Regions from separate parts of the Bradyrhizobium sp. USDA 372 genome, predicted to be linked through region 2. Evidence: riboswitches for the same ligand, from Rfam matches in the RefSeq annotation. Region 2 holds a riboswitch; each other region holds the start of a gene.
The links. Region 2 has a riboswitch for cobalamin ahead of metE (5-methyltetrahydropteroyltriglutamate--homocysteine S-methyltransferase). Riboswitches for the same ligand answer to the same signal wherever they lie in the genome.
Positions count from the first base shown of each region.

Region 1 (3,250 bases), 1.7 Mb from region 2:
GGGTCGAGATCGTCGAAATTGGCGATCCGCGACAGTGCGAGACAGGCGATCTTGCATTGACCGGGCTTGCGTGCGTCGCGCAGGCCGAGCGCATCCTCGGCCGGCAGCTCGCCGGCGCGCGCGAACCAGGACAGCACGCCGAGGCCGCGCCAGGCGGTCTTCGCTTCGATCAGCCTGTAACCGTCGTCGAACAGCGTGGGATCGCCGCGGAACTTGTTGATGACGAAGCCGGAGATCATCGCGGCATCGTCGGGATCGATCACCGTCTTGATGCCCACCAGTTGGGCAATGACACCGCCGCGATCGATGTCGCCCACCAGCACGACCGGCACATCCGCCTTGCGGGCAAAGCCCATATTGGCGATGTCGGACTTGCGCAAATTCACCTCGGCCGGACTGCCGGCGCCCTCGACCAGCACCAGATCGGCCCGCGCCTTCAGCCGTTCAAAGCTCGCCAGCACCGCGCCCATCAGCGACGGCTTCATCGCCGCGTATTCGCGCGCGCGTGCGGTCGCGATGCGCTTGCCATGGACCACGACTTGCGCGCCGACGTCGGTCTCGGGCTTGAGCAGCACCGGGTTCATGTCGGTGTGCGGCTCGACGCCGGCGGCAAGCGCTTGAAGCGCCTGGGCGCGGCCGATCTCGCCGCCATCGACGGTGACGGCGGCGTTGTTCGACATGTTCTGCGGCTTGAACGGCAGCACCCGCAGACCACGGCGCGTGAAGGCGCGCGCGAGGCCGGCGACGATGAGCGATTTGCCCACGTCCGAGCCGGCCCCCTGGATCATCAATGCGCGTGCCATCGTGCCTTCAGAACTCGACGCCGGCCTGCGCCTTGATGCCGGAACGGAACGGATGCTTGACCAGCGTCATCTCGGTGACGAGGTCGGCGATCTCGATCAGCTCGTCCTTGGCGTTGCGCCCGGTGAGCACGACATGCGTCATCGGCGGCTTCTGCGTCGTCAGGAACTCCACCACCTCGGCAATGTCGAGATAGTCGTAGCGGAGCGCGATGTTGATCTCGTCGAGCACGACCATACGCAAGTTCGCGTCAAGGATCAGCTCCTTGGCTTTCTCCCAGCCGGCGCGTGCGGCGGCGATGTCGCGGGCACGGTCCTGCGTCTCCCAGGTGAAGCCTTCGCCCATCGCGTGGAACTGGCAGAGATCGCCGAAATGGCCGGTGAGCAGGCGCCGTTCGCCGGTATCCCAGGCGCCCTTGATGAATTGCACCACCGCGCAAGGGAAGCCATGCGCGACGCAGCGAACGATCATGCCGAAGGCCGAGGAGGATTTTCCCTTGCCCGCGCCGGTATGGACGATGATCAGGCCCTTTTCGCCGCTCTTGGTCGCCATGATCTTGTCGCGGGCGGCCTTCTTCTTCGCCATCTTCTGGGCGTGCCTGATGTCGGTATCCTCGGCTGATTGGGTATCCGGTTCAGACGTCATGGGACCCGGTCCTTCGGCTTGACAAGTGGCGGCCACCGGCAAATGGTGGCCCGGCGTTGGTTCCTGTCCTATGACAGGCGAAGAGGGAATGCGATAGGGTCCGAATCGGCAAGATTTGGATCCAAACAGCAGCCGCCCCCGCGACCGTGACCGGAGAGATGCCCGAAGCCACTGATTCCTTTCGGAATCGGGAAGGCGGGGATCGAAGGGCCAAAACCCTGCTCCGCAAGCCGGGAGACCTGCCAGCGCGGACGAGTTTTGGACCGGCGGACGGGGTGTTCCGCGACGGGGAAGCGGGCCTTCAGGAGAATGGTCCGTGCGCCTCATCGCCTCCCGCTGTTATCTGGAAGAGGCGATGACCGTCACACTTCATGTCTGCATCACCTGCCGCGCCGGCCAGACGCTGGGCGAGGGCGAGACGACGCCCGGCAAGCGCCTGCACGGCGCGATCCTCGAGGCCGGCGTGCCGGAGGGCGTCAGCGTGGTTCCCGTCGAATGCCTGTCGGCCTGCAGCCAGGGCTGCTCGGTCGCGCTCAGCGCACCCGGCCGCTGGTCCTATGTCTATGGTCGCCTGTCCGATGCGAACGCACAGGACGTGGTCGCAGGCGCCGCTGCCTACGCTGCCGCGCCCGATGGCATCGTGCCCTGGCGCAGCCGTCCCGAAATCTTCCGCAAGCAGTCGCTTGCCCGCATTCCCCCCATTGCCGTCGTGCCGGAGGCCGCTGAATGAACTCGCTCGCAAAAGTCCCTGTTACGGTGGTCACCGGTTTCCTCGGTTCCGGCAAGACGACGCTGATCCAGCATCTGCTCAGCAATGCCGGCGGCAAGAAGCTCGCGGTGCTCGTCAACGAGTTCGGCAGCGAGGGCGTCGATGGCGAGATCCTGAAGTCTTGCGCCGATGCGAACTGCCCGGAGGAGAACATCGTCGAGCTCGCCAATGGCTGCATCTGCTGCACGGTGGCCGATGATTTCATTCCGACGATGGAGCAATTGCTGGCGCGGCCGGTGCGGCCCGATCACATCCTGATCGAGACCTCCGGCCTGGCATTGCCGAAGCCGCTGTTGAAGGCGTTCGACTGGCCGGAGATCCGCTCGCGCATCACGGTCGACGGCGTGATTGCGCTGGCCGACGCCGAGGCTGTCGCGGCCGGCCGCTTCGCGCCGGATCCGGCTGCGGTCGAAGCGCAGCGCGCGGCGGACGAAAATCTCGATCACGAGACGCCGCTGTCGGAGGTGTTCGAAGACCAGATCGCCTGTGCCGACATCGTGCTGCTGACCAAGGCCGACCTTGCGGGCACCGCGGGCATCGAAGCCGCAAAGGCGGCGATCACCGCCGAGATGCCGCGCCGCGTGCCGATGCTGCCGGTCACAGACGGCGCGATCGATGCGCGCGTCATTCTCGGGCTCGGTGCGGCGGCCGAGAACGATCTCGCCGCGCGCCCCTCGCATCATGACGGCGAGGAAGAGCACGAGCATGATGATTTCGCCTCCGTCGTGATCGACCTTCCGGAGGTCGCGGATATCGAGGCGCTGGTCGCATCGGTGCAGAAGCTGGCGCGCGAGCAGAACGTGCTGCGGGCCAAGGGCTACATCGCGGTCGCGGGCAAGCCGATGCGCCTGTTGCTGCAGGCGGTCGGTGAGCGCGTGCGCCACCAGTTCGACAAGCCATGGGGCGCGGGTCACAGGCAGTCCAAGCTCGTCGTGATCGGCGAGCACGGCGATATCGACGAGGCCGCCATCAAGGCAGGACTTGGTCTTTCAGGATCTGGCATCTGATGCACGTCGTCTTCCGCGAGAGCCGCGG
Region 1 is NZ_JBRJHR010000001.1:7,154,818-7,158,067, forward strand. It holds gene AB7M16_RS33305 (cobyric acid synthase) at 1-803, opposite strand, end outside; gene cobO (cob(I)yrinic acid a,c-diamide adenosyltransferase) at 811-1,446, opposite strand; cobalamin riboswitch at 1,487-1,707, shown strand; gene AB7M16_RS33315 (DUF1636 family protein) at 1,802-2,176, shown strand; gene cobW (cobalamin biosynthesis protein CobW) at 2,173-3,222, shown strand; partial or broken gene cobN (cobaltochelatase subunit CobN) at 3,222-3,250, shown strand, end outside.
Region 1: it holds a riboswitch for cobalamin, as region 2 does, so the genes downstream of both, AB7M16_RS33315 (DUF1636 family protein) here and metE (5-methyltetrahydropteroyltriglutamate--homocysteine S-methyltransferase) in region 2, are expected to answer to the same signal.

Region 2 (3,250 bases):
CGGTGCCTGGTCCACGAAACGAAAACATGGTCGCTTTCGCCGAGTTCAGCGACCCCCCACATCTGAGGGACGAACTGTGCCACCTTCGAGACATTCGAGATGATTTGTTCTATCGTCTCACCATCTTGCGCTCGCCAAGTTGACTTAAGTCTTTCGACAAGGGGGTTGTCGCTGGCGCGAATAGTGTTGCTCATGGCAGCCGGCCAGCCTAGGCAGATTAAAAGTCCGCCCAGGCGAAGCCATAGCGCGGGTCTTCCCGACATTCTCTTCATAATCCTCCGCCTATCGCGTTTCATCCATACATCTTTCAAAGCGGTAACCTTGAACCTGCTATGAGCGAGCGCAAGAAGTTTACGGAGACGCGACGGGGCACCCGCGGCTGTCCCACGCGGGCAGGCGCTCCCCTCTATGTCACGCGCCCCTAACTTCCCTAGCCAGCGACAGCGTCAATTGGCTGAGCTGGACAACCCCAAGCAGAAGAGACTGGGCATGTCGAGGGGCTTGCATTCTTCGTGCCAGGCAGCAGGCAGAGATTTGCATGGGTTTTATGTCCCTCTTGTCCACTTTCCGACCTGCGCACGGTTCGATGTTTCCATTCAGTGTATCGGCCGTAGCTCGATGCCAAGTGCCTGATGAGAATCGGGAGTGCGTTTGCCGTCATTGAACCGTGTGGTTCGCTATAGTTGCCCGTCGGCGTTCGGCCTACATGATGGCTGGCGATACGAAGCCGACTTAATCGACGAACTTTGAAGTCTGGCTGGCACGAAAATCAACCTGCTCGCCGCGTATGTGGCTAGATTGCGCCGCCTGCCTTGACGTGTTCAATGGGGATCCTCTAGTCGAGAAAATAGCTGGCCAGCGGATGTGCTGGGCGAACCGCTGGAAGTCGGAAGCCGCATCGAATGCATTCTGCTCGAAACGGCGGTAATCGCCGCCGCGCGGGCTGGTTTTGTCCCTTTCATTGATGGGGCGGGCGGCGTCGCCTCAAGGCAGCTCCGAGTCTCACTCCCACATCTGAGACAAGGACATCTCTGATTGCGACAGCTCTGTTTAGAGAATCATAGAGATGCACGGTCATTCGCCTACTAGATGTCTCAGATTAGCGTGCCACAAAATCTGAGAGGTTGACGGAAGAGTCCTCCTGCCGATAATCGAACTCGTCGAGGTTCTCCGAATCCCGCTTGATCCGGAGCTAAGAGGGAAGCCGGTCCAAATGCCGGCGCTGCCCCCGCAACTGTGAGCTGCGAGCTACTGTCCAACGATGTCACTGAAGCCCGCACGGCTTCGGGAAGGCCGGACAGCAGCGACGACCAGCGAGCCAGGAGACCTGCCCCGACGATAGATTGGTCCACGGGCGGGGTGTCTCGGTGGTGCGCCAAGCAGCCGTCGCGCGCGCGACTTCCTCTGCCTGCGTCCGCCATGGCCTCTGTCCCCAACAGGGGTTTACACTATGTCTCTTCTCTCTCTTCCGGTTGCTACGCTCGGTACGCCACGCATCGGTCCAAGGCGTGAGCTCAAATTCGCTCTTGAAAGCTACTGGGCGGGAAAGATCAGCGAACAGCAATTGCTCGAGGACGCATCCGGTCTGCGCGCAGCGAACTGGGCCCGTCAGAAGTCTCTCGGCGTTACGATCATTCCGTCGAATGACTTCTCGCTGTATGATCAGGTGCTCGATACAAGTGTCATGGTTGGTGCTATCCCGGAGATCTACGCCTCGAAACGAGAATACGTTTCCCTCAAGACGTACTTCGCCATGGCTCGCGGATCACAATGCGACGACCAGGATGCGAGTTGCGGTCTGGGGCCGCGGAGGTCTGGCGCACCCGCGCAGGAAATGACTAAGTGGTTTGACACCAACTACCATTACATGGTTCCCGAGTTTTACAAGGGACAAGCGTTCAGACTTTGCTCTCGCAAACCCATTGAAGAGTATGAGGAAGCAAAGGCTCTTGGCTTTCAGACCCGCCCTGTCCTGATCGGGCCGATCACATTCCTAAAGCTCGGCAAGAGTGCCGATAGCGCGTTCCAGCCCCTCTCCCTACTCGATGATCTAATACCGGTCTATATCGAGGTTCTGCATGAATTGGCCGAACGAGGGGCAAGTTGGGTTCAATTTGACGAGCCCTGCCTGGCCCTTGATCTGGATGAGGCGGCGCGAAAATCATTGCTACATGCCTATAACCGGTTCGCAAAGGAGGGACCGGCTATCAAAATCATGGTTGCCAGCTATTTCGGCGAGCTAGGCCACAATCTGGATACCGCATTGAGCCTCCCGGTTTCCGGTCTGCACCTCGATCTGGTCCGAGCGCCAGAGTTGTTGGATCAGGTCATCGCTGTCGGCCGAAGTGACCTCGTCATGTCGCTCGGGGTCATCGACGGCCGGAATGTATGGCGGTCGAACTTGTCGTCGCTCCGTCAGCGGATGGAGCCCGCGATTGCGAAGCTCGGCAAGCACCGTGTACAGCTCGCCCCATCCTGCTCGCTGCTTCATGTGCCAGTGGACGTTGAACTCGAGACCGGGCTCACGTCCGACGTCAAGAGCTGGCTTGCTTTCTCGGTTCAGAAGATGCGTGAGCTTGCGATCCTGGCGCGAGCACTCGCTGGCGACCAGAATGTCGAGCTCGCTCTCGCCGATTCGGAATGCGCTGCGACTGCCCGGCGGACTTCGCCCAAGATCCATGATACCAATGTCGCTGTGAGGATGAGGGCGATCGACCAGACAATGCGCCGGCGCGCCAGCCCATTTGTCCGTCGTTCCGAGATCCAAAGGGAACGCTTTGGACTACCAACGTTTCCCACCACGACAATCGGATCGTTTCCGCAGACCACAGAAGTCCGAAATGCTCGTGCGGCGCATGCGCGAGGTGCGATGAGCGACGAACAATACGACGAGTTTATCAAGGAAGAGATAGCCCGCGCCGTACGTTGGCAGGAGGACATCGGTCTTGACGTCCTCGTGCACGGCGAATTTGAGCGCAATGACATGGTGCAGTACTTTGGCGAGCAACTCGCCGGCTTCCTATTTACCAGGAATGGATGGGTACAGTCTTATGGTTCGCGCTGCGTCAGGCCTCCGATCCTGTTTGGCGATGTAGTGCGGTCGAAGCCGATCACTGTGGACTGGTGGCGCTACGCGCAATCACTAACTAGCAAGCCAATGAAGGCGATCTTGACCGGACCGGTCACGATCCTGAACTGGTCGTTTGTTCGCGATGACATTCCTAGAAGCGAGGTCTGCCGCCAGCTTGCG
Region 2 is NZ_JBRJHR010000001.1:5,495,172-5,498,421, forward strand. It holds gene AB7M16_RS25695 (nodulate formation efficiency C protein) at 1-194, opposite strand, end outside; cobalamin riboswitch at 1,147-1,349, shown strand; gene metE (5-methyltetrahydropteroyltriglutamate--homocysteine S-methyltransferase) at 1,451-3,250, shown strand, end outside.

Region 3 (3,250 bases), 230 kb from region 2:
CCCGGAGATCACGGAGGATATGGCACACTTGCGGCGGAGAATGGCCGAACATCATCCCCACGAGCCACATTGGTATCTGCCACTCATTCCCGTCGGTCCGAACTGGGTCGGAAAAGGGCTTGGTACGTTGCTGACGAAATACGCCCTTCAACGATGCGATGAGGACGGCATTGCTGCCAACCTCGAAAGCTCGAACCCTGAAAACATTCCCTTTTACCAACGTCACGGCTTCAAGGTCGTTGGTGAGATACAACACGGTTCCTCGCCGCCGCTCACGCCAATGTTGCGAACGGCTTCATTCCGACACAGCAAAGCCACGCCGCCTTATCGGCTCCGTCACCCAGATTCAAGCATAGCTCCGCCTCATCCCGTTAGGATTGATTGGCAATAACCTGACATGACCGCGTTCGGTTGAGGACGGCTTATGTTCGAGGCCAGACAACTGAGCACGTGCGGCGGCTCGCCCGGCCTGCGAAGGGGTCAAATCCACTAAGCGTGGGACATTGCCACGGGCGGCTGCATCGATTGCGGTCGCGCTCCAGACAATTTTGATCTAAGGGCCACAGAAAGCGATGAATGGCGAGACGCGTATGGCAACCGAAACCCGATCCGGCCCAACTCAATTCGCGGACCGCGAACCGATCGATGCCAACATTCAGGATGTCCATGGTGCTGCTCCCCTGTTGCAGAATTTGCGAGGCCGCGGCTTGAGCACATCTTTGCCGATCGGATCTATCGCGGCAAACAGCTCGTCAAGCACTCTCCCACTGGGGGCCGTGGACGATCGAGATCGTCGAGCGACCGCCCCGCGTCCAAGGCTTCCACTCCCGCCCAGGCGCAGGGCCGTCGAGCGCACCTTTGCACGGCTCGGCAGATGTCCGCGCCTCTGCAAAGACTTCGAAGGTTCCGCCCCCGCCGAGCTCGCTTGGCTGCTCGTCGGCCATCTCAGGCTCCTAACTCGCCGATTGGCCAGTCCTTGAGACGCTATGCTTTTTGAGTGAGGCCCTTCAGGACAGGCGCTCGGCGAATTTCGAACCTCGACCTCGGGGCTGCACCAACTCGTTAACTTTACGGTTCCGTCTTGACGAGTCCCGTAGCTGCGCATATATGTGGTGCCGTCACGGTATTCTATACCCATATATTGTAGAATGGAAGCTAGAAGGGAACCCAATGCGTCGGCAGCGGCCATTGCGATAGCGCCGGGAAGGCCGACAGCCGCAGCGACCCGCTAGCCAGGAGATCTGCCGCGACAGAAACACATGTCCTCGGGCCGGGTGCCCCGGTGGATCGCTTGCTGCAGGGGACATTTGCCCGGTCTCCTCGCAAATCGTCCGCACGGTCCCGGCCCCAAATATCGCGGGGGTGCCGGTGTCGCCGTCTTACAACTTCGATCAGTATGGTCATCTCATTGAGCTGCCGAGTGTGCGGCAACCCCGGGCGCAGGCAAAGCCTACCAAGCCTGAGCCGTGTCTTGTGCGGCCCCCAGCATCGCCGGCTCCCCTGCCGAAGCCCCTGGCGCCATCGCCCACGCCGTCTGACATCACCCTCGATTGGTCGCGGGACGACCTGGTGACGTCGTTCGGTAAGTTGACGCTGACCGACCGTTATCTGCTTCCCGGCGAAGGCATCCAGGACATGTTCGCCCGAGTGTCTTGCGCCTTCGCGGACGATGTTGCGCATGCCCAACGTCTATATGATGCGATGTCTCGGCTGTGGTTCATGCCGGCCACACCGGTGCTCTCCAATGGCGGCACCACGCGCGGCCTTCCGATCTCGTGCTTCCTTAACTCAGTGCCGGACTCGCTCGAAGGCATCGTCGGCACCTGGAACGAGAACGTCTGGCTTGCTTCCAACGGCGGCGGCATCGGCACCTACTGGGGCAATGTTCGCTCGATCGGCGAGGAGGCGAGGGGCGGCGTGACCTCGGGCATCATCCCGTTCATCCACGTCATGGACGGCCTCACCCTGGCGATCAGCCAGGGCTCGTTGCGGCGCGGCTCGGCGGCGGTCTATCTCGATATCCACCATCCCGAGATCGAGGAGTTCCTCGAGATCCGCAAGGCGTCTGGCGACTTCAACCGCAAGAGCCTCAACCTGCATCACGGCATCAACGTCACCGACGAGTTCATGCGTGCCGTAGGTGCCGGCACCGCAGTCGCTCTGCGCAGCCCGAACACTAACAAGGTTGTCCGCGAGATCGATGCCCGCCAGCTGTGGCAACGCATCCTTGAGAACCGGCTGCAAACCGGCGAGCCTTATCTCTTGTTCATCGACACCGTGAACCGCGCGCTCCCCAAGCACCAGCGCGAGCTAGGCCTCAAGGTCTCGACCTCCAACCTGTGCAGCGAGATTACCCTGCCGACCGGCATCGATCATCGCGGCGAGGAGCGCACAGCGGTGTGCTGCCTGTCGTCGCTCAACCTCGAGACCTGGGACCAGTGGAATAAGGAGCCCGGCTTCATCGAGGACGTCATGTGCTTCCTAGACAACGTGCTCACCCATTTCATCACGGTGGCGCCGGACGGAATGAAGCGTGCCCGCTACGCCGCCCTGCGCGAGCGCTCCGTTGGCCTCGGCGTCATGGGCTTCCACTCGTTTCTCCAGGCCAAGGGCATTCCAATGGAGGGTGCCGTGGCCAAGTCATTCAATCTGAACATCTTCCGAAAACTTCGTCGCGATGCCGATGCGGCATCCGTGGCGCTCGCTCGCGAGCGTGGCCCGTGCCCGGATGCCCTGGAACGCGGCGTGATGGCGCGCTTCAGCCACAAGATCGCGATTGCGCCGACCGCCTCGATCAGCATCATCTGCGGCGGCACCAGCGCCTGCACCGAGCCGATTCCGGCCAACATCTACATCCACAAGACGCTATCCGGCGCCATCTCGGTGCGCAATCCGCACCTCGCCAAGGTGCTGGCCGCGAAAGGCGCCGACACCTCGGCGACCTGGCAGTCGATCATCGCGCACGAGGGGTCGGTCGCCCATCTCGACGTCCTGTCGGAGCACGAGAAAGCGATCTTTCGCACCGCCTTCGAGATCGACCAGCGCTGGATCGTCGAGCTTGCCGCCGACCGCGCCGCGTTGATTTGCCAGAGCCAGTCGATCAACCTCTATCTGCCGGCCGACGTCGATAAGTGGGACCTCCACATGCTGCACTGGACAGCGTGGAAGCGTGGGGTGAAGAGCCTCTACTACTGTCGATCAAAGTCGATCTCGCGCGCGGCGTTCGCCGGCAAGATTGCCGAGGATGCAA
Region 3 is NZ_JBRJHR010000001.1:5,261,554-5,264,803, forward strand. It holds gene AB7M16_RS24715 (GNAT family N-acetyltransferase) at 41-391, shown strand; partial or broken gene AB7M16_RS24720 (transposase) at 648-980, shown strand; cobalamin riboswitch at 1,105-1,263, shown strand; gene AB7M16_RS24725 (ribonucleoside-diphosphate reductase subunit alpha) at 1,570-3,250, shown strand, end outside.
Region 3: it holds a riboswitch for cobalamin, as region 2 does, so the genes downstream of both, AB7M16_RS24725 (ribonucleoside-diphosphate reductase subunit alpha) here and metE (5-methyltetrahydropteroyltriglutamate--homocysteine S-methyltransferase) in region 2, are expected to answer to the same signal.